Regions from separate parts of the Xenorhabdus entomophaga genome, predicted to be linked through region 3. Evidence: predicted binding sites of a transcription regulator. Region 3 holds the regulator's gene; each other region holds the start of a gene.
The links. The regulator PurR, encoded in region 3, represses purine synthesis genes. The targets are predictions, from matches to a motif close to CANGCAAACGTTTGCNTG.
Positions count from the first base shown of each region.

Region 1: a site for PurR is predicted at 5,225-5,242, ahead of glyA (serine hydroxymethyltransferase). Genes of this name have one in related genera too.
Region 2: a site for PurR is predicted at 6,199-6,216, ahead of AAC854_RS08325 (NCS2 family permease). Genes of this name have one in related genera too.

Region 1 is NZ_JBBMXH010000006.1:34,986-42,849, forward strand. Features, by position in the region: gene qseG (two-component system QseEF-associated lipoprotein QseG) at 1-297, shown strand, start outside; gene glrR (two-component system response regulator GlrR) at 300-1,637, shown strand; gene AAC854_RS02015 (NAD+ synthase) at 1,749-3,371, shown strand; gene glnB (nitrogen regulatory protein P-II) at 3,387-3,725, shown strand; gene hmpA (NO-inducible flavohemoprotein) at 3,799-4,989, opposite strand; gene glyA (serine hydroxymethyltransferase) at 5,349-6,602, shown strand; gene AAC854_RS02035 (3-phenylpropionate MFS transporter) at 6,693-7,864, shown strand, end outside.
Region 2 is NZ_JBBMXH010000030.1:5,291-13,154, forward strand. Features, by position in the region: gene hemN (oxygen-independent coproporphyrinogen III oxidase) at 94-1,467, opposite strand; gene yihI (Der GTPase-activating protein YihI) at 1,686-2,207, opposite strand; gene AAC854_RS08315 (glycosyltransferase family 39 protein) at 2,356-3,825, shown strand; gene AAC854_RS08320 (hypothetical protein) at 4,267-4,704, shown strand; gene AAC854_RS08325 (NCS2 family permease) at 4,780-6,117, opposite strand; gene AAC854_RS08330 (TetR/AcrR family transcriptional regulator) at 6,387-6,962, opposite strand; gene AAC854_RS08335 (MFS transporter) at 7,063-7,864, shown strand, end outside.
Region 3 is NZ_JBBMXH010000025.1:11,051-18,914, forward strand. Features, by position in the region: gene AAC854_RS07360 (S-(hydroxymethyl)glutathione dehydrogenase/class III alcohol dehydrogenase) at 1-514, shown strand, start outside; gene fghA (S-formylglutathione hydrolase) at 626-1,471, shown strand; gene gloA (lactoylglutathione lyase) at 1,840-2,247, shown strand; gene rnt (ribonuclease T) at 2,480-3,139, shown strand; gene AAC854_RS07380 (Grx4 family monothiol glutaredoxin) at 3,229-3,615, opposite strand; gene sodB (superoxide dismutase [Fe]) at 3,976-4,554, shown strand; gene purR (HTH-type transcriptional repressor PurR) at 5,111-6,136, shown strand; gene punR (DNA-binding transcriptional activator PunR) at 6,140-7,048, opposite strand; gene punC (purine nucleoside transporter PunC) at 7,211-7,864, shown strand, end outside.

The DNA.
Region 1 (7,864 bases), on a different contig from region 3:
CAGCTTGACAGTGATAATAAAATTGACCGCTTGAAAGAAGCACGAGCACGTTTAGAATATGAACTTAGCTCAATATCCCGCAAATTAGAAAATCTGACAGATATTGAACGCCAGCTTTCCTCCCGTAAACAAGGCCAAAGTAGTCTTGTCACTCCAAATGGAACAGGGCAAATGAAGGGCTCAGATACTTCATCCAATAAATTAGAGCAGGAAGATAAATCGGCAACGGATGAGGAAATGAAAAACCCGGAAACTAAAGCAGAAGCTAATCCCCCAGCAGAAAAAGGAGCCGAATAATAATGACAGTACGCAATCCCGCCCATCTTCTTTTAGTTGATGATGATCCGGGCTTACTAAAACTATTGGGAATGCGTCTGACTAGCGAAGGGTTTCGTGTCACGACAGCCGAGAGTGGCCATGAAGGGTTGCGTATTCTGGTGAAAGATAAAATAGATCTTGTTATCAGTGACTTGCGAATGGATGAAATGGATGGTATGGCACTGTTTGCCGAAATTCAGAAACAGCACCCTGGCATGCCTGTCATTATTCTGACCGCTCACGGTTCTATCCCTGATGCAGTGGCAGCAACCCAGCAAGGCGTATTTAGTTTCCTGACTAAACCTGTTGACCGTGATGCACTTTATAAAGCTATTGATGATGCTCTGGAATTGTCAACGCCGGCTATAGATGGGCAATGGAGTGAGCAGATTGTCACGCGCAGCCCCTTAATGTTGCGTCTGTTAGAACAGGCCAAAATGGTGGCCCTGTCTGATGTCAGCGTCTTGATTAATGGGCAAAGCGGAACCGGTAAGGAAGTATTGGCCCAAGCCATCCATCGGGTAAGCCCAAGAGCGAAGAAACCTTTTATTGCCATTAACTGTGGTGCCTTACCTGAGCAGTTGCTTGAATCTGAACTGTTTGGTCACGCCAAGGGTGCATTTACTGGTGCTGTCAGTAGCCGGGAAGGGTTATTTTTAGCAGCTCAGGGGGGAACCTTATTCCTTGATGAGATCGGTGATATGCCGATGGCGCTGCAAGTTAAATTATTGAGAGTTTTGCAGGAACGGAAGGTTCGTCCATTAGGAAGCAACCGAGATATAGACATTGATGTCAGAATTATTTCTGCCACCCACCGTGATTTACCAAAAGCAATGCAGCGTAATGAGTTTCGTGAAGATCTCTATTACAGGTTGAATGTCGTTAACCTGAAAATTCCTGCATTGAATGAACGTGCGGAAGATATTCCTTTATTAGCCAATCACCTGTTGCGGGAATCAGCCAAGCGCCATAAACCCTTTGTTCGTAGTTTTTCCACTAATGCCATGAAATGTCTGGTGGCAGCAAGCTGGCCGGGCAATGTTCGTCAATTGGTTAACGTTATAGAACAATGTGTGGCGCTAACGATGGCTCCGGTTATTAGTGATGCTTTGGTTATGCAGGCATTGGAAGGAGAAAATACGGCGCTGCCGACATTTGTAGAAGCTCGCGGGCAGTTTGAACTGAATTATCTGCGCAAATTGTTGCAAATGACCAAAGGCAATGTGACCCATGCTGCCCGCATGGCAGGGCGTAACCGGACTGAATTTTATAAATTGCTGGCACGTCATGAGCTGGACGCTAACGATTTTAAGGAATAACTTTCCTGCTATTCCGGAAATTCTTACACTGAATAGAAATTATCTATATTGTCTGTCTTTAATTCTGAATAAGACAGAGAGATGAATTATGGCCTAGGAGAGCCACATTCTATGAGTCGTACTCTTAATATTGCTCTTGCCCAGTTAAACTGGCTGGTGGGAGACATTGAAGGCAACTGCGAGCGCATGTTGCAGACAGTACAAGAACAGCAAGAAAAAGGTGCTGATCTGGTTATGTTTTCTGAGTTGGCGCTGTCTGGCTATTTTCCTGAAGATTTGCTGTTCCGTCCCGATTTACACCAGCGTTGTCGTGAGCAGTTGGTACGTTTGCAGGAAGCGAGTTCCCAGATTGGTATTTTAGTCGGGCATCCGTGGCAACAAGATGGAAAACTCTACAATGCACTTTCCCTATTTTGGAAAGATGAAATTGTTGCTCGTTACTTCAAACAGCTACTGCCCAATTATGGTGTCTTTGATGAAGAGCGTTATTTCAAGGCGGGTGATCAACGCTGTGTTATACCATTCAAGGGATATAGCCTGGGCTTATTGATTTGTGAAGATTTATGGTTTGATGCACCAATTAATGCTCTGAAACAAGCCGGCGCAGAAATTATCCTGTCGATTAATGCCTCCCCTTACAATCGTGAAAAACCCAATATTCGCAGCACATTAATTAGAAACCACAGTCAGCGCATTCAACTCCCTATCATTTATCTTAATCAGGTAGGTGGGCAGGATCAGCTTATCTTTGATGGTTGTTCGAAAGTCTTTGATGCAAATGGTGAAATTACGCATCGTATGGCCGCCTTTGAAGAGCAGATCGAACAGTGTCGTTTTAATGACATGAAAATTGAACCTATGGCAAACCCCATTCCTCAATTGCCGCCACTCGCACAAATCTATAAGGCACTGGTTCTCTCCGTGCGTGATTATGTGCGGAAAAATGGCTTCAAAGGTGCATTGCTTGGTTTATCTGGCGGGATTGATTCTGGTCTGACTTTGGCAATTGCCGTGGATGCTTTGGGTAAAGATCATGTGCAGGCAGTCATGATGCCATTCCGTTATACCTCAGAAATGAGCATTCATGATGCCAGAGAACAGGCGGAGTTACTGGGTGTTGAATTCGACATCGCATCCATAGAACCCATGTTTGATGCTTTCATGGCACAGCTTGAGCCTATGTTCGCCGGAACTGAAAAAGATACGACAGAAGAAAATTTGCAGGCCCGTTGCCGTGCCGTTATTTTGATGGCGATATCGAACAAACGTCACCGCTTGGTGCTGACGACCAGTAACAAGAGCGAGTCAGCAGTCGGTTATTCAACCCTGTATGGCGATATGGCAGGGGGCTTTAATGCTTTGAAAGATGTCCCTAAAACTATGGTATTTGCACTGTCTAAATACCGTAATACAGTATCTCCGGCTATTCCTCAGCGTGTGATTGATCGCCCACCTTCTGCGGAATTAGCACCAGATCAACTGGATCAGGACAGCTTGCCTCCATATGACATGCTGGATGCTATTCTTGAAGGGTATGTCGAAAAAGACAAATCAGTAGCTGACTTGGTTACTGAAGGTTTTGACGAAGCCATTGTTCGCAAGGTGATCCGGCTGGTGGATATCAATGAATATAAACGCCGTCAGGCACCTATCGGCCCCCGCATTACACAACGTGATTTTGGCAAAGATCGTCGCTACCCGATTACTTCTGGTTTCGGGCGTAAAAACTGGTAATAACAGGAAAACTTCATGAAAAAGATTGATGCAATTATCAAACCTTTCAAGCTGGATGATGTGCGTGAAGCTCTGGCTGAAGTGGGTATCACTGGTATGACCGTGACAGAAGTAAAAGGATTTGGTCGCCAGAAAGGGCACACTGAACTGTATCGCGGTGCAGAATATATGGTGGATTTTCTGCCAAAAGTCAAAATAGAAATTGTCGTACCGGATGATATTGTTGATACCTGTGTCGAGACAATCATGCAAATTGCACAAACCGGCAAAATCGGTGATGGCAAAATTTTTGTTTTCGATGTTGCCCGTGTGGTACGTATTCGAACTGGTGAACAGGACGAAGAAGCTATTTAAAACTAAATGGGAGATAGTTGTAACCTCTCCCATTTTGTCACTGTTATCGCTTAATGTGTTGCAGTTAGCTGTGTTAGATCACTTTATGTGGGCCAAAACATTCATAGTGGATATGTTGTTTATCAACACCCATTGCCAGAAGTTGGTTAGCAATGAATTGCATGAAAGCGACTGGCCCACAGAAATAGAATTGCATTCCTTCTACTGCGATTAATTCTTTTACGAGAGAAAGATCCATAAACCCGGTATGCTGATAATGTATGCCTTTCTGATCTGTATCTCGTGGTTCGCGATACCAAACCTGCGAATGCAAATTAGGCATGGATTGAGAAATTTCATTTACCTTATTTGAGAAGGCATGATAGCCGCCATGCTCTGCGGCATGGAACCAATTCACTGTTCCTGCATGATGCTGATTATGCAGATGTTGTAGCATACTCATCATTGGCGTTAAACCTACACCCGCTGAAATCAGCGTAACGGGTGTGTCATGCTGGACATCAAGGAAAAAATCACCGCGTGGCGCTGCCAGCATCACGAGATCACCTTCCTGTACTTTATCATGCATGAAGTTTGAAACCTTGCCCTGCGATTCACGCTTAATGGCAATCTGGTAATTGCTGCCGTTTGGTGCTGCGGTCAGAGAATATTGGCGAATTTCACGATTCTCAAAAGCAGGATCTTCTATATAAACCCCTAAATATTGCCCCGGTTTGTAATCCATGACCTTTTCACCATCAACGGGAACAAACTCGAAACTGGTAATAACATCACTTTGTGGTTGTTTCCGGCTAACACGGAATTGACGTAATTCACGCCAACCGCCTTCCAGAGATTCACCATTTTGATAAATTTCTTCTTCTCGGTTGATAAAGACATTGGCCAGCACATTGTAGGCTTTTCCCCACGCACTGAGAACTTCATCACCAGGATGGAACATTTCGTCAATTGTCGCCAGTAAGTGCGTACCTACAATCTGATAATGCTCGGGCTTAATGTTCAGGCTCGTGTGTTTATGAGCGATTTTTTCTACTGCTGGCAATAAAGCAGACAGATTATCGATATTAGCAGCGTAAGCGCAAAGGGCATTGAAAAGCGCTTCACGCTGATCACCATTGAGCTGGTTGCTCATGTTGAAAATATCTTTTAATTCAGGGTGATGATTGAACATACGTTCATAAAAATGCGCAGTCAGCTTGGGGCCTGTAGAAACGATTAATGGAATGGTGGATTTTATGGTTGCGATAACCTGACTATCTAGCATGGGGATCTCCTGAATTGTTCTCAAATGATGCTGGAGTTTATAACTTGCATTTTAAATGCAACTTATAGCGTTTGGGAATAGGTTCAATTGAGAAAAGAAGATCATATTGATTTAAATCAAAAATTCAGAGTTTGTATTAAAAGAAACGCTGATTGAGATCACAAATATCATTGATAAATTGAAAATTGTTGATTCTATCGTCAATTATTCAGCCTCCAATGCTTTGTTAACGCATCATGCAAACGTTTGCGTAAATTATCTTGTCAAGACTATCTCATTTGGTAAAAAGAGTTTACACTGTGTGGCATTCTGGCCCTCAGGGGTATTTTTTAGAGAAGTAGCTGAGTCAGGAGAACCAAATGTTAAAGCGTGAAATGAATATTGCGAATTACGATCCCGAACTGTGGCAGGCGATGGAACAGGAGGTTTGTCGTCAGGAAGAACACATAGAATTGATTGCTTCTGAAAACTACACCAGCCCAAGAGTTATGCAGGCTCAGGGATCTCAGCTCACTAACAAGTATGCGGAAGGCTATCCGGGTAAACGTTATTACGGTGGCTGTGAATATGTTGATGTGGTTGAACAACTTGCGATTGACCGTGCAAAAGAGCTGTTTGGTGCAGATTATGCAAACGTCCAGCCGCACTCAGGTTCTCAGGCTAATGCCGCGGTGTACATGACACTGCTGAAACCCGGCGATACGGTTTTAGGGATGAATCTGGCACACGGCGGTCATTTGACTCATGGCTCTCCAGTTAACTTCTCCGGCAAACTTTATAACATCGTACCTTATGGCATTGATGAAAAAGGTAAAATCGATTACGACGATATCCGTGCCCAAGCGCAAAAACACCAACCAAAAATGATCATCGGTGGCTTCTCTGCTTACTCCGGTGTTGTTGATTGGGCGAAGATGCGTGAAATTGCCGATGAAATCGGTGCCTATCTGTTCGTTGATATGGCTCACGTAGCGGGTTTGGTTGCCGCTGGTGTTTATCCAAACCCAGTTCCTCATGCGCATGTTGTTACAACAACAACGCACAAAACTCTGGCTGGCCCGCGTGGTGGCCTGATTCTGGCGAAAGGCGGCGATGAAGAGTTTTACAAGAAGCTAAATTCTTCTGTTTTCCCGGGTTCTCAGGGTGGCCCACTGATGCACGTCATCGCGGGTAAAGCTGTTGCACTGAAAGAAGCAATGGAGCCTGAGTTTAAGGCCTATCAACAGCAAGTCGCTAAAAATGCGAGAGCTATGGTTGAAGTATTCCTGCAACGTGGTTACAAAGTTGTTTCAGGTGAAACGGAAAACCATCTGTTCCTGCTGGATCTGGTAGATAAAGATATTACGGGTAAAGATGCTGATGCTGCATTGGGGCGTGCCAATATTACGGTTAACAAAAACAGTGTGCCTAACGATCCGCGCAGCCCGTTTGTGACTTCTGGTATTCGTATCGGGACACCTGCAATTACCCGCCGTGGCTTTAAAGAAGAAGAAACCCGTGAGCTGGCAGGTTGGATGTGTGATGTGCTGGATAACATCAATGATGAAGCAACCATTGAAAGCGTTAAGCAGAAAGTTTTGAACATCTGCGCAAAATATCCGGTTTACGCATAATTAAAAATAAAGTGTAGTTTAGTAATAAGCCCGACTCATAACGTTAGTTTTGAGCGGGTTTTTTTGTATTTGAGAAATGAGGGTATTTGGATGGTTATTCCATCAACATTTTGGCTAGGGTTAGGTTATTTCACTTATTTTTTCTCTTTCGGTATCTTTCTACCTTTTTGGGCTGCCTGGCTAAAAGGTGAAGGCATTGAGCCTTCAATGATAGGAATACTGCTGGGTGTTGGGCTGGTTGCCCGATTTATCGGTAGTCTGGTTATTTCTCCTAGGGTAAAAGATCCATCGAAATTAATTAAAGCGTTGCGATTTCTTTCATTGCTGACGTTGCTTTTTGCGGTTGGCTTTGTATTTGGTAGCCATTGGCTATGGCTTTTCTTTGTCATGATAGGTTTTAACTTATTTTTCTCGCCACTCGTGCCTTTATCAGATGCGTTGGCAGGAACATGGCAAAAACAATTTACTTTTGATTACGGCAAGGTAAGAGTCTGGGGTTCGATTGCATTTATTATCAGCTCTGCGCTGACTGGTATATTAATGTCTGCCAGTGGAATAAATTTCTCAATCAGTAGCCTCGACATTGGCTGGAGTATGTCATTTGACAGTCTGAATGGCTGGATTGGCAAAGATATGTTTGGAACACACCATATCATTCTCGCTTTCCTGATTTTCAGTATTACTGTCATGCTATTGGGGATGATGCTGAAACCCGCCATTATGCCAGTTGGTAAAGAGAAGACCACGAATACTAATACCGTCTCTTTTAAAGAACTTTTGTCTGAAAAATCTGTGTGGAAATTTTTAGTCTGTGTAACGCTATTGCAGGCCGCACATGCGGGTTATTATAGTTTTGGCACTATTTATTGGGAGAATGCAGGTTACTCGCCATCAACCATTGGTTATCTCTGGTCGTTAGGCGTTATGGCAGAAGTCCTCGTTTTTACTTTCAGCAAACAGTTATTCCGTCGTTGGAGTGCACGTAATCTGTTATTGCTATCCGGTATCTGTGGTGTGATTCGTTGGGGATTAATGGGAATATCAACGGAATTACCCGTGCTGATTATTATTCAGATCCTGCATTGTGGTACTTTTACCGTTTGCCATTTAGCAGCAATGCGTTTTATCGGAGCCAGAAAGGAAAATGAAATCATCCGATTGCAGGCGACTTACTCCGCTTTGGCAATGGGAGGAGGGATTGCTGTTATGAGTGTGATTGCTGGCTTTATGTATGAACACATCAGTAATGGCATATTTTGGGT
Region 2 (7,864 bases), on a different contig from region 3:
TCGTTTTTTTGAATGTAAACGCGGTCAGTGTCGAACTCAAACTCAACAGGTAATCTAACTGCCTGATTACGCCCATCACAATGGCATAGTAATTCATATCACCCGCGAAAATTGCCTCTGACGCATTTGGTTACGCAGGTAGCTATCAAAACACATGCAAATATTACGGATCAGTAAGCGCCCTTTCGGAGATACCTGAATCTGCGATTCCGTCACTTTAACTAGCCCATCTTCCGCCAATGGAGCTAACAATTGCAGGTCTTCGGCAAAGTAATCAGCGAAATTCAGCCCATAATTTTGTTCGATATCCGCAAAGTTCAGCCGGAAATTACAAATCAGCGCCTTGATCACATCACGGCGGATGCAATCATCCTGCGTCAGCATCAAACCACGCCATAATGCCTGCCCCTGTGCTTCTATCGCAGCATAATAGGTTTTCAGATCTTTCTGGTTCTGGGCATAGCTGTCTCCCAACATACTGATGGCCGAGACGCCCATGCCAAGCAAATCGCATTCTCCCTGCGTAGTGTATCCCTGAAAATTACGGTGCAAAACACCTTCCCGCTGGGCAATCGCCAATTCATCATCAGGGCGGGCAAAGTGATCCATGCCAATAAATTGATATCCGTTATTTGTCAGGGTTGAAATCGTTTCCTGCAAAATATCCAGCTTTTGAGTCACAGTCGGTAAGTCCTGTTCCTTGATCTTACGCTGCGCCGCAAACAAATTTGGTAAATGTGCGTAATTGAATACACTCAGGCGATCAGGCGATAATGCCAACACGCGCTGCAATGTGAAAGCAAAGCTCTCCGGAGTCTGTTTCGGCAAGCCGTAAATCAAATCAATGCTGGTGGATGTAAAACCGGCTTCACGAGCCCGGCTGACCAGTTCAAAAATAAATTCTTCATCCTGCTCGCGATTCACCAAACGCTGTACGTCTTTATTAAAATCCTGCACACCCATGCTAAGGCGGTTAAAACCTTCATGGCGCAGATGGTCAATCACATCAAGCTCAATTTCTCGCGGATCAATTTCAATGGAAAGTTCGGCATCAGGAAGAAAATGGAAATGGCTACGCAACATCGACATCAATCGGCTGATCTGCGCCTTATCCAGATAAGTCGGTGTACCTCCGCCCCAGTGCATCTGGCTGACTTTCCGCTGGGAAAATAATTCAGCCCGTGACGCAATCTCTTTTTCCAGCACATTCAGATACTCATCCGCTTTGTGCTTTTGGCGAGTGACCAGCTTATTGCAGCCGCAGAAATAACACAGCTTATGGCAGAACGGGATATGAATATAGAGAGAAAGTGGTCGGTTAGGATAACAAGCAGCAGCCTGAGAAAAAGCAGAATCATCGTACTGCTGGTTAAACTCCAGGGCTGTTGGATATGAAGTATAACGAGGCCCTGAATAGTTGTATTTCTGGATCAAAGGCAGATCCCAAACAATGGCTTGCTCTGACATGCTTATTCCTTCCGCTGTTTTCGCCCATCAAAGCACAACTTTTTCATGGAGTTGAAATGTCGGGCCATGATGATATTGCGCAACCGACGTTTACGTCGCGATAGCTGCCATAGTTTACCCAATAACCACAATAAATAACATACTAATACTGTGGTTATTAATACTGTGGTTATCAGAATAAACCCGCCTTTTATGATCACAATCAATTGATGCAGGGATTATTTACCCTTCAACAACTGCATGATATCTTCCTGCGGTTCCTCTTCGCTGTCGTCTTTCTCCAGATTGATACCCAGTTCTTCCATTAACGTATCAATGCGGTCGAGCTTGTTGTCAACATAGGCATTGTCTTCCGGAGACAGTTTTTCACCCTGCTCAAGACGTGCCAACAAGTCATCCAGACGCTCATCATTTTCCAACATTTCCAGCTCTTCCTGCGGTGACAGGCGTGGCTTCTGCGTCTCCACAACCGGTTTAACAGCGGGTTTCACCGTGGTTGCTTTTTCACCGACGATCAGAGGGACGGGAACTTTACTGCCGATACGCGGATCTTTTTCCTGCTTGTCGCCTGAACGTTTTTTATCTCTGTCATTACCGTTACTCCGGCTGCCAATAGGGTTACCGCGACGCTTTTTCTCACGTTTACGTTCGCGCCCTTCAGCATCCAACTCTGCACGGCTTTTCTTTTTTTGCTTGCCAGCGGAAGGTTTCGCTGGTGATTTTTTCTTTAACGGGCTCATAGCTTGTGACTCAACTCTCTTTTATCAAGATATTTTCGGCGGAATCTAACAGAAACTACCTATAACATCCAATGTCATTCACTTATCGTCTAAAGTTCAGCTAATATTCTAGGAATATTTAACTCAAATATTATGGTCATGAATCACCATGCGTTTTTTTGATACTTCTTCTTACCGCATACCATTGTATCTTTGGGTCACTGGTTATGCTGTTTTATGGGTAATCGCAACTTATACTCTCGATCCCACCGTTCCTTATGACGCTGTAGAAGCGTTAAACTGGGGTATAAATGGGGAATGGGGCTCACCAAAAAACCCGTGGCTAGTCGGTGCCATAATGCTCCCGACTATCCATATCAGCAATATCTCTCTCAGCTTTTATTGGTATTTCACCCACTTTGTTGCCATTGCCATTGGTATGCTTGGTGTCTGGCAGCTCGCTTTTCGGCTAACAGGCAATATTGTACTGGCATGGCTTGCCATGTTAACGCTGAACCTGTCAGGCATCATTAATTTCGATATCATTCCTTACAATGATAATTACCTTTTGGTCATGCTCTGGCCGTGGTCTCTGCTGTTTTTCCTGCGTGCGATTGACGATCATCCCAAATGGTGGCTGGCGTTTGCGCTCACCACCGGGCTGGCAACGATGGGGAAATATTCTTCACTTGCCATTGTCGGTTCTGTCTTTTTGCTCTCCCTGTTCACACCCAAAGTGCGCCGCAACTATCGGGAACCGATGTTTTATCTCGCCCTTGTGCTGTGGTTCGCGCTGGTATTACCGAATGTCTGGTGGCTGGTGCATAACGACTTTGCCGCATTTAAATGGGTAGATTCCCAAATTCAGAAAGGATTCAATCTACATACCACCCGCGCAATGTTCTCTGTGTTCTATCCATTGATCATTGTCAGTGTGATTATTTACCTGTTGGACGGCCGGATTGGCTGGCCCAAACAGCAGTCTAATGCGCTGGTCAATATCGTTATCCTACTGCCTTTACTGATTATTTATGGCTGGTTCTCTTTCAATCAGGGCGGGCGCATGACTGAGTGGGTACAGCCTTTTATGATTGTTGCCCCCGCCTTGTTGGTGGGATCAATAACGGTATATCCCCGCAAATCTCTGCAAAGTACGTTACGGGGATTGGCCGTGTTCGGTGTGTTAGTTTTGATTGGCTATACCAGCGTAATGATGGCAAATGTTCGTAATGCCGGGCAAAAATTTGTGGGGATAAAAACGTTTACCAGCCAACTTGATCAACGTTGGAATGAGCTGTACCCAACACCTTTACGCTATGTTGGCGGAGAATATCTGCATGAATGGCTGACGTTCTATAGTCACTACCACCCAAAAACGATACAGCCTTGGGAATTGAATAAGGGTGCACCGCCAAATATCTATAACCGTCATATCAAAGAGAACGATATCGTAGATCAGGGGGCATTATTGGTAGGGGAACGAGGCAAGAGCTGCGAAGAAGAAAAATTCCAACATACTCTTCAGGAATGGCCTGCCTTGACGGTTAGCCATAAAGAAGCGTTCTCTTTTCAGGCCCAACCCAGCGCTGAAACACAAACGGTCTGTATTGGTTTTGTCGCACCGAAAAATATTCAATAACCAACCATCCAACAAAAAAAGCCTGACAATATTCATGTCAGGCTCAAGCCTGTTGATAAAGAGTATTCGTCTGGCCTGACCAAAAAGCGCAACAATCCCCGTCCTTTTTTTCATATTTTTTATCCTATGTAAACATCAGCAATCATACTTTGCCAAATAGATAAATAGAATTAAACCAAAAACTCTTGTTGAGAAAAAACAGCAATTGAATTTATGAGATTGATTGTCAAAAAAAACAAAATAATATGAATTAATCTTGTCATTAAATATAGTTACATATTCGTTTAAAGTTCGTTTAACACATTTTAAATAAGCCAGTGTAATATTACTACGTGAAGAAACCTGTTACACCAAAAATCATCTGAAACCATTAAATCCCAATTATTAAAAATAGCTCCTACAAAGAGTAAGCCCATTAAAAAATCATGAAAAGGAATACTTATGAAATTAAGCATAATAATCATGACTGCATCTATATTCAGTTTTCCTTTTATATCATTACATGCTGAGTCTGAGAAAAAATCCACTATAAACATAATTGATTGTAAGAAATTAGATGGAAAGCATGGTCAAAATGGTCAAGATGGAATACCTAATAGTAATTGTAAAAATGGAGGTAACGGTGGGGATGGGAAATATCCAGGGCAATCAGGGGGTAACGGCGGCAACGGCGCATCTGGCGGCGGCAATGGTGGCAGTGGCGGTAATGGTGGCGACGGTGGTAGTGGTGGAAATGGTGGCAGTGGCGGTAACGGTGGCAATGGCGGTAATGGTGGGAATGGAGGTACAGGCCATAATTCTAACGGTGGTAAAGGAGGAGAAGGTGGTAAAGGCGGCTCAAACGGTGGGCATGATGGACACCGTGGTAAAGATGGTTAATTGTATTTTAAATAGAAATCCCGTATTAATTACGGGATTTCAGATTATTGACCCGTTATTTCATCTCAACCATGTTTAGTGGGCATCCACAAACACCATTTTCAAGATAAACAATAACGTCACAACAATGACGCAAGGGCCAATCTCACGCCATTTACCTGTTCCCAATTTCATGGCGCAGTAGGCGATAAAACCCAACGCGATACCTTCAGTAATAGAAAAACTAAATGGCATCATCACGGCTGTAATAAATGCAGGTACGGATTCAGTCAGGTCATTCCATTTAACCCGTGTCAGGCTGGAAGTCATCAAAACACCGACATAAACCAACGCTCCCGCTGTGGCATAGGCAGGCACCATACTCGCTAACGGAGAGATAAACATCACCAGCAGGAATAAAATACCGACGACAATCGCCGTCAAGCCGGTACGACCACCCACAGAAACCCCGGAGGAACTCTCAATATAGGCCGTCACCGAGGAAGTTCCAATGTAAGAACCCGCTACCGAACTGATACTGTCCACATACAAGGCTTGTTTCATTCGCGGGAATTTGCCACTGCTGTCCGCAATGCCTGCTTTATCCGTCACACCAATCAATGTGCCGGAAGAGTCAAACAGGTTAACCAACATAAACGAGAAGATAACGCCCGCTAAAGCAATATTTAAAGCCCCTTTCACATCGACGTTACCCACCACGCTCATCACACTGGGTGGCAGGTCAAAAATTCCATGATACTCGACATGCCCCAGCATAAAGCCGATGCCGGTTGTCACGACAATGGAAACCAACACCGCAGCATGAAAATTACGGGCCGCTAAAATGGCAATAATGAAAAAGCCCAGTGTACCCAAGAGGACATTATGGGAAGCAAAATTGCCAATGGAAACGATCGTGTCGGGATTTGGCACAATAATGCCCGCATTTTTCAGCCCCATCATCGCAATAAAAAGGCCAATCCCACTGGTAATTCCCACCCGCAGGCTTAATGGAATATTGGCGATCATCCAGTAACGCACACGGAAGATAGTTAAAATCAACAATCCCACTGCGCCCCAGAAAATCGCGCCCATTGCAACCTGCCATGAGATCCCCATCGCGCCAACCACGACAAAGGCAAAAAAGGCATTCAGCCCCATCGCGGGAGCAACAGCAACGGGTAAGTTCGCTATTAATCCCATCATAATGCTGCCAACTGCGGCAATTAAGCAGGTAGTAACGAATACTGCTTTAATATCCATCCCCGCCACGGCCAAAATTTGTGGATTCACAAAGACGATATAAACCATGGTCAAGAAAGTCGTCAGCCCGGCGATCATTTCAGTACGAACTGTCGTGCCATGTTCCTCTAATTTAAACACGCGCTGAAGCAAGCCCTGACTATTCGCAGAGCCAGAAGTTATTGTGCTCATGTAATGTTGTTTCCTAAAAAACGAAGTTTTCGACTTATCCTACAGGAAACACATATAAATCGTTACCCTGAAATGAGGAAAAAAGAAAACGTTTGCGGCATGACTAATCAATAAGTTAAGTAACATTATGATTCTTGAGGAGATTCATTGAATGGCGATATTTTATTCGTTATGATGTCTCTTTAACTTATCCGAACAAAAAACAATACAACGTGTCAGAGCCTACCCAGGCAGGCCCTTATGTATTTAAAGATTGATGAAACAGACTGTTACTCTTTGTCAGATACTGAGTTTTCAGAAGAAACTTTGGATGGCAGAGAAGCAAGAATATCATTGAAGATATCTTTCCATTCATCTTCTCCGATATCCATTAGGCCGAAGAAGCGCAGAACAAAAGCGCCCTCCGTCGCTAAAAAGGCTAAACGTGCCTGACGGCCTTCCTCAGTCGTCGTATCCAAACCCGCAAGGCGTTCGCGATACCAAATTTGGGTTGATTTGAGATGCTCAGGCGTTTGTTGCAACGCGGCCAGTAATCCGGCGGCTTTTGCCGTCGAGGCTTCGTCAGATCGCATAGTCGCCTCAATATGTGCATGCACTGCGGTTAACGGTTGAGGATGATCGCCTGCCATTTTATGGAATTGTTCATCATAACTCGCTCCCCAACGCTCAAACATTGCATCAATAAGATTATCCTTGGTACTAAAACTGTATTGCACCCCACCTTTGGTAATACCGACGGCCTTTGCCAGTGCATCAATGGTAAGAGCCGCTGCGCCATGTGTCGTAACAATTTGTTCTGCTGCATCCAACAAAACTTCTCGATCAATTTTCTTGCGTCGTCCCATACTACTTCCTTTTAATTAAATACGTATGTATTTATAATAACTGGCAACAATTTCGTCAAGGTTCGGCGGGCTTTTGTCTCCGAACCACATTGGTGAGTTTATGAGATCAAATATTCGCTGGCTTGTGCTAGCCATCATTTCCAGTGCGCTTTTCCTCGTTGTTATTGATATGACTGTTCTCTATACGGCCTTACCACGGCTGACACATGATTTACGCGCTTCTGCCTCTGAGAAGTTGTGGATCATGAATGCCTATACCTTAACGATTGCGGGCCTGCTTCCCGCGATGGGAGCATTGAGTGACCGTTTCGGGGCCAAAAAATTCTTTACCAGCGGGTTAGCGATTTTCGGCCTCACATCGCTGATGGCGGCATTTTCTCCCAACCCAGATACGCTGATCGCAGCACGTGTTATTCTTGCCTTTGGCGCTGCCATGATGATGCCAGCGACACTCGCGATAGTCCGCCAATCATTTGAAGACCCAGACGAACGAGCACTGGCCATCGGCATTTGGTCTGCCGTCGCTTCGGGAGGCGCGGCACTTGGCCCTGTCATCGGCGGGCTCCTGCTCGAATATTATTGGTGGGGCTCAGTTTTCCTGATTAATGTTCCGATCGTTATCATCGCACTTGGCTTCGCCCTGATCGTTATTGAAAAAAGCCGGAGCAATCCAGAACATACTTTCGACCTGCTTGCTTCCGTGCAAATCATGATCGGCTTAGTTGGCATTACCTATGCCATCAAGGAAATTAGTAAACCAGCCCCGTCACTGGCAACTGCGTTAGCCGTCGGCGCTATCGGACTTATTTTTACTACTATTTTTATTCGCCGACAGCTAAATTCACCCACCCCCATGATCGACTTCAAGCTTTTCAGCAACCGTACTTTTACTGTAGGAGTCA
Region 3 (7,864 bases):
ACTTGCCGTCATCCAAGGTGCTCGTCAAGCAAAGGCCGGGCGCATTATTGCCATTGACACCAATCCGGCCAAATTCGAACTGGCCAAACAGTTTGGTGCCACAGAATGCATCAATCCAAATGATTATGACAAACCCATTCAACAAGTCATTCTGGATATGACAAAGTGGGGTGTTGATCATACTTTCGAATGTATTGGTAACATCAACGTAATGCGTGCCGCACTCGAAAGTGCACACCGTGGGTGGGGACAATCCGTAATAATTGGTGTAGCCGGCGCTGGGCAGGAAATTTCTACTCGTCCGTTTCAGCTTGTTACGGGACGTACATGGAAAGGCACTGCTTTCGGTGGGGTGAAAGGACGCAGCCAATTACCAGGAATAGTAGAAGACGCCATGAAAGGTGAAATCGAGCTTGCACCTTTCGTTACCCACACAATGCCTCTGGAAGACATTAATGAGGCTTTCGACCTGATGCATGAAGGTAAGTCGATCCGCACGGTTATTCACTACTGATTTTTATTGATTTTAAATAGTTACCATAAACAGAAAACCGTGTTGGCTGACAACACGGTATCTGACAAAACCAAAGAATTACCACAACGATTAATCTTAGAGAGAAAGGTAATGGAAAGAATCGAACATCACGCCTGTTTTGGTGGATGGCAGGATGTCTATCAACACGAATCAAAGGTTTTGGGTTGCCAGATGCGTTTTTCAGTTTTCTTTCCTCCCCAGATTAAAGAAAGAAAATTGCCTGTACTGTACTGGCTTTCTGGATTGACTTGCAACGAACAAAACTTCATCACAAAAGCGGGCGCTCAACGTTACGCGGCGAAGCATGGTATGGTTATTATTGCTCCAGATACCAGTCCACGAGGTGACGATGTCGCTGATGACCCTGCTTATGATCTTGGAAAAGGTGCCGGGTTTTATCTCAATGCCTTAAAACAACCCTGGTCTTCACATTATCGTATGTACGATTATGTTGTTTCAGAACTGCCTGAACTGATTGAGGCAAACTTTGAGGTGACGGATATACGGTCAATCAGCGGTCATTCTATGGGAGGCCACGGCGCAATGGTAATTGCCCTGAAAAACCCTGACCGTTATTGCAGCGTATCAGCATTTTCACCTATTGTTGCTCCCAGTCAAATTCCATGGGGTATAAAAGCATTCTCCAACTATCTTGGTGAAAACGAGTCTGAATGGAAACAATATGACTCTGTAGAATTGATTAAAAACGCAAAAAAACAGCTCCCAATCTTGATTGATCAAGGGCTCAATGATGATTTCCTTGAGGAACAGTTACGCCCTGAATTACTACAGGCTGTTTGCGATGAAATCCGTTATCCAGTGACCATTAACTTTCATGCAGGGTATGATCACAGTTACTACTTTATTGCCAGCTTCATTGAGAATCATATTATCTACCATGCCAAAGCAATGCAAAAGTGCGTCGGGAAAAAGTAAATTTTAAATATGTAATTCAGCGATCCATAAGGCCAGATATATTTTTTATCATATAACTAAATGGCTGCCTCCTTAATGTTATCTACTTATAAGGGGGTTTTATTATTCTGAATCTGCCTTAGTCCGCCTTAGATTGTAGTGATGGTGGTGGCATATTTGCAGTCTGGTCAGAAAGCAGTCGGTGTGAATAATATAGCCGCCGGGTGCTGTCAATATGGCATCCCAATAGCACGCCTCAATCAAGCAATTATTTGATTTATAATGCATTAAAATCTAGTTATAGTTAACCAGACATATCCAATTAAGTGAGCAAAGTTTTTCGATAAAGCTATGCTTCGAAATAAAACTATAAATATCAAGAGGTAATCATGCGTTTACTCCATACTATGATCCGTGTTGGTGACATGCAGCGCTCGATTGATTTCTATACTCAAGTAATGGGCATGCGTTTACTTCGCACTAGTGAAAATCCAGAGTACAAATATTCCCTTGCATTTGTTGGTTATACCGATGAGAGCCAAGGCGCAGTTATTGAGCTAACCTACAATTGGGGAGTTGAAAACTACGAAATGGGAACTGCGTTTGGACACATTGCGTTAGGTGTTGATGACGTTGCGGCAACCTGTGAGCGTATTAAGCTCGCTGGCGGGAATGTAATCCGCGAAGCAGGGCCTGTCAAAGGCGGTGCAACTGTTATTGCTTTTGTTGAAGATCCCGATGGCTATAAGATCGAACTTATTGAAAACACAAGCGCGAGTAGTGCATTAGGCAACTAATTAACACGATAAGTTTTGAGTTGCAGCCTTGTTGGCTGCTCTCACTCCAGCCACATAGTTCACTATACTCTCAGTGATTCCTTCTTTCATAATCACTCTGCATTTTGAAATCTATTAAGTAGATCCTTTCCATTGGATAAATATTACTTCTGCAAGACATAGCAAATTTTGTCATAATACGCCCTATTCCAGATTTAAAAACAGAATCCTGAAGTTAAGAACTAAAAATCAGATGCCTAATAAAAACGATCAAAACATGCTAAGCGGGCGATTTCGCGGCTACTATCCTGTTGTCATTGATGTCGAAACTGGTGGTTTTAATGCGCGTACAGACGCTTTACTTGAAATTGCTGCAGTCACTTTAAAAATGGATGAGGAAGGCTGGCTGATGCCCGCTGATGCACTGCATTTCCATGTTGACCCTTTTGAAGGTGCTAACCTTGATCCTGCTGCTCTGGCATTCACAGGCATTGACCCCACAAATCCCTTGAGAGGAGCAGTCAGCGAATACACTGCATTGCATGCTATTTTCAAAATGGTTCGCAAGGGTATGAAAAACACTAATTGTAACCGTGCAATCATGGTCGCCCATAACGCCAGTTTTGATCATAATTTTGTTATGGCAGCCGCGGAGCGTTCCGGGTTAAAGCGCAATCCATTCCATCCATTCGCGACATTTGATACTGCGGCCCTCAGTGGGTTGGTTCTTGGTCAGACGATCCTTGCCAAAGCTTGCATCACTGCGGAAATACCGTTTGACAGTAATCAAGCACACAGCGCGCTTTATGATACCGATCGAACTGCCCTGCTATTCTGTGAGCTCGTTAATCGCTGGAAACGGCTTGGTGGCTGGCCATTACCTTCCGCAGGTACTGCTGACAGCGAGTCTTAATATATTAATTCAGATACATTAAGCCCCACTCCTATTATGGGAGTGGGGCTACAGAAATAATTTATCATTCCGACAAATTATTCACTTATTTATTCTTGTTCACGGTATTTGTCAGCAGTTTCTTTGATTAAAGCCTGTAACTCACCGCGCTGGTACATCTCAACAAGAATGTCACAACCGCCAACCAGTTCACCATCAATCCACAACTGAGGAAACGTTGGCCAATGCGCATATTTAGGCAATTCAGCACGAATATCTGGGTTTTGCAGAATATCCACATAAGCAAAACGCTCGCCGCAGGCAGATAACGCCTGAATTGCCTGTGCAGAGAATCCACAGCTCGGCAATTTAGGAGAACCTTTCATGTACAGCAGGATTGGATTCTCACTAATTTGGCGTTTGATTTTTTCAATGGTTTCTTCAGTTGTTGTATTAGTAACTGTGTTGGTATTGGTATTTGTATTCATAGTCGTCATTTTTGCTTCCTTAAACTGCAAGTGCCATTCATCAGCATCAGAAAAGTTTGATTCAGAATACCACTTTCTACTCTGATTTTTCTACCGCGAACTTTCCATGGCAAATTTTTGCCATGATTTACAACAAGTATTCATCAGGTATTTTTATCCCAATTAGCCATATTAAGTTCATGTTATAGTTCAGTTCTGCGCCAGTTCGCAGCTAAGTAGCATCTTTTCTTCTGTTATTTAGCAAAAAAGTTGTTAAGATAATTATCAAAACAGCAACATGATAATAAGCTTAGATTTGCTCTGCCCATGATTCAGTATCTAAGTCATGGTTTACAGAGCCAAAAACCCGATATTAAAAAGGAGCATGCAATGTCTTTTGAATTACCAGCATTACCTTATGCCAAAGATGCCCTGGAACCACACATTTCTGCAGAAACTCTGGAATATCATTACGGCAAACATCACAACGCTTATGTTGTGAATCTGAATAATCTGATTAAAGAGACCGAGTTTGCCGGAAAATCCCTGGAAGAAATCATCAAAACATCTGAAGGTGGCATTTTCAATAACGCAGCACAAATCTGGAACCATACTTTCTACTGGCATAGCCTGTCACCAAATGGTGGTGGTGAACCAACCGGAAAAGTGGCCGATGCTATCAACAGTGCTTTCGGTTCTTTTGCTGAGTTCAAACAGCAATTTACTGACGCTGCCCTGAAAAACTTTGGTTCTGGCTGGACATGGCTGGTCAAGAAAACTGACGGCAGCCTCGCTATCGTTAATACTTCTAACGCAGCAACCCCACTGACAGGCGAAGATAAGCCAGTTTTGACAGTTGACGTTTGGGAACACGCATATTACATCGATTACCGCAATGCGCGTCCTCAATACCTGGAGCACTTCTGGGCCTTAGTCAGCTGGAAATTTGTTGAAGAAAATCTGGCTTAATAAGATTAATTCTCGTCCCAGTTTGAAATAACAAGGGCAAGTGCACCTATTCACCACATTATGAACAGGTGCACCTACCCTTAAACAAGTGATGTTATACCTCAATTCTTTTTCTCGAACTCGATCAGATAAGGCAAAGGCTTCCCAGAAAAACAATCATGATTAATGCACTGCTGGCAGCCAATAATCCCAACTTCAGATCTGTGTCCATAGACTATCCTCAACGTGAAAATTAAGATATCTCAATACCATAAGTTTTAGATGGTTATTTATCGCATTATCTAAAAAACTAGACTGTAATTCTTGAACCATACTCTTTATAACATCGATTATTACTTTCACTTTTGAGCTAGATCAGACAAAATTCAAGGTTCATCGCTAAATTATTGCCAACGACCACTCTATATATAAATATATTGGCAAACGCTTAACAAATATCTATATCCAATAGATTTCAGGTTGCAAAGTGACACTAGCTAGAGCAATCAACTATGTGGCAGCCTGAAAAATGAAGGGTATATAAATTTAGACCATAAGGTCAGGAGTCCTTTTTATCATGGCAACGATTAAAGATGTGGCTAAACGCGCTGGTGTTTCGACCACAACTGTATCCCATGTTATCAATAAAACCCGCTTCGTCGCCGAAGATACAAAGGCTGCAGTTTGGGCTGCAATTAAGGAGCTGAATTATTCTCCCAGCGCCGTTGCTCGCAGCTTGAAAGTTAACCACACCAAATCCATCGGATTATTGGCAACATCAAGCGAAGCCCCTTATTTTGCTGAAATCATAGAATCTGTTGAAAATAGCTGCTATAGCAAAGGTTACACGCTGATTTTATGTAATTCTCATAACAATCTTGATAAGCAGAAAGCTTATCTCGCAATGTTGGCACAAAAACGCGTAGATGGTTTGCTGGTAATGTGTTCAGAATATCCTGAACAGCTTTTAGGTATGTTGGAAGATTATCGTAATATTCCCATGGTAGTTATGGATTGGGGAGAATCCAGAGGGGATTTTACTGATGCAATTATTGATAACGCTTTTCATGGTGGTTACTTGGCGGGTCGTTACCTTATTGAACGCGGCCATCGTGATATTGCATCTATTCCGGGACCGTTGGCAAGAAATACCGGGGGCGGGCGTCACCAAGGTTTTCTCAAAGCACTGAAAGAAGCCAATATCACTATTCGGGACGAGTGGATTGTACAAGGTGATTTTGAACCTGAATCCGGTTATCAGGCCATGTGTAAGATCCTGAACCAAAAGCATCGCCCAACGGCTGTTTTTTGCGGTGGTGATGTTATGGCAATGGGGGCAATTTGTGCAGCCGATGAATTGGGATTACGCGTTCCACAAGACATTTCTATCATCGGTTATGACAATATTCGTAATGCCCGCTATTTTACACCGGCATTAACAACCATCCACCAGCCCAAAGAACGTTTGGGGCAAATGGCCTTCTCAACGCTATTGGATAGGATCATTAATAAGCGTGAAGATGCACAAACTATTGAAGTCCATCCGCGTCTCGTTGAGCGTCGCTCCGTGGCGGATGGACCTTTTATCGATTATCGCCGTTAATAGTTAATTTTCCTGCAACCACTCAGCATTAAGTGTTTCACTATCTCCAAGATAACTAAGTAACCAACTTAATGCTGGTGAATGACATTCTTCTGACCATGTTAAGCAACATGGGCTGTCAGGCAGTGGTTGTTCAAGTTCCAGTGCAATCAGCTTTCCTTTACGGATCAACGGCAGTGCACGATGCTTGGGCACCATCCCGACACACAATCCATCCATCAGGCAACTCAATCCAGCATCCCAATCAGGTACAATCAATCGCCGTTGGTTATCCAAAGCCCATGTATCGCGTTTAGGTAAGCTGCGAGAAGTGTCTTCAAGACACAAACTGGAATAACGACGGATTTGATCATCGTTCAGTTTTCCCGATATCTCAGCCAGTTCATGTTCAGGGCTGGCGACACACAACCAGGGCATGAATCCCATATCCCTAAAGCTATATCGCTCACCGACAGGAGAGGCACGTGTCGCCCCAATGGCAACATCCACCCTCTCATCTACAAGAGCATCCCATACACCATTAAAAACTTCAGGATAGATAAACAATTCAATATCTGGAAAATGGCGGTAAAAATCCAAAATCAACTGAAGTGTCCGCTCCGGCTTTACAACTTGATCAACCGCAATACTGAATTGTCCCCGCCATCCATTGGCTACTTGCTGGCACTGGTGTCGGGTGTGTTTCATTTTTTTGATAACTGATCTCGCCTCCTTGACAAAAATAATTCCAGCCTCAGTTAAATCCACATCACGATGACGCCGTTCAAATAAAGGTACTGCCAGCCATTCTTCAAGTTGTTTTACCGTATAGCTGATAGCGGAAGGTACACGATGAAGCTCTGATGCAGCAGCGCTAAAACTTCCTGTTCTGGCAACAGCATCAACAACTTCCAGAGAGTATTCAGACCACATATATATTCCTTTCAATTTTTTTCACAATATGGTGCAAATATTACCGTTTCACAAGTAAAAATCATGCCATATAAAATAAGTCGGGTATCTCCTTATCAATTACCACGTCAAGTTATTAACACTATTTATTAACATCACTTATTAACACCATTTATTAATATTATGGCAACAAATAAAAACTCAACTTCATTCATGTTTTATCTCGCCGGCCTGAGTATGCTCGGCTATTTGGCTATCGATATGTATCTGCCTGCTTTTGATGCAATGAAAGCAGAATTAGGTACCTCAGAAAACGCCATTAGTGCGAGTCTCAGCATTTTTCTTGCCGGCTTTGCCTTTGCACAGCTTTTATGGGGACAATTATCTGATCGCTTAGGCAGAAAACCTGTTCTTATTATCGGATTATCTCTGTTTTCCATTAGCTGTTTAGGTATGCTCTGGGTAACGGATGCCACACAATTGCTGGTACTGAGATTTATTCAAGCAGTTGGCGTCTGTTCTGCTGCGGTTTCCTGGCAGGCTCTGGTCGTCGATAGATATGATACAGAGCACGCTAAACGCGTCTTTGCTATGATCATGCCTCTGGTTGCCCTTTCTCCTGCCCTCGCACCTTTATTAGGTGCATGGCTATTGATCCATGATGGTTGGAGAATCATTTTCTTTGTTTTAATGATAGTAACTCTCTTACTATTAATACCAACACTTTGCCTGACCAATAAGTTCAATAACGTCGAAGTAACCACGGATAAGAAGACAGTTTCTTTCCTTACGTTACTAAAATCCCCTGTTTTTAGTGGAAACGTATTGATTTATGCT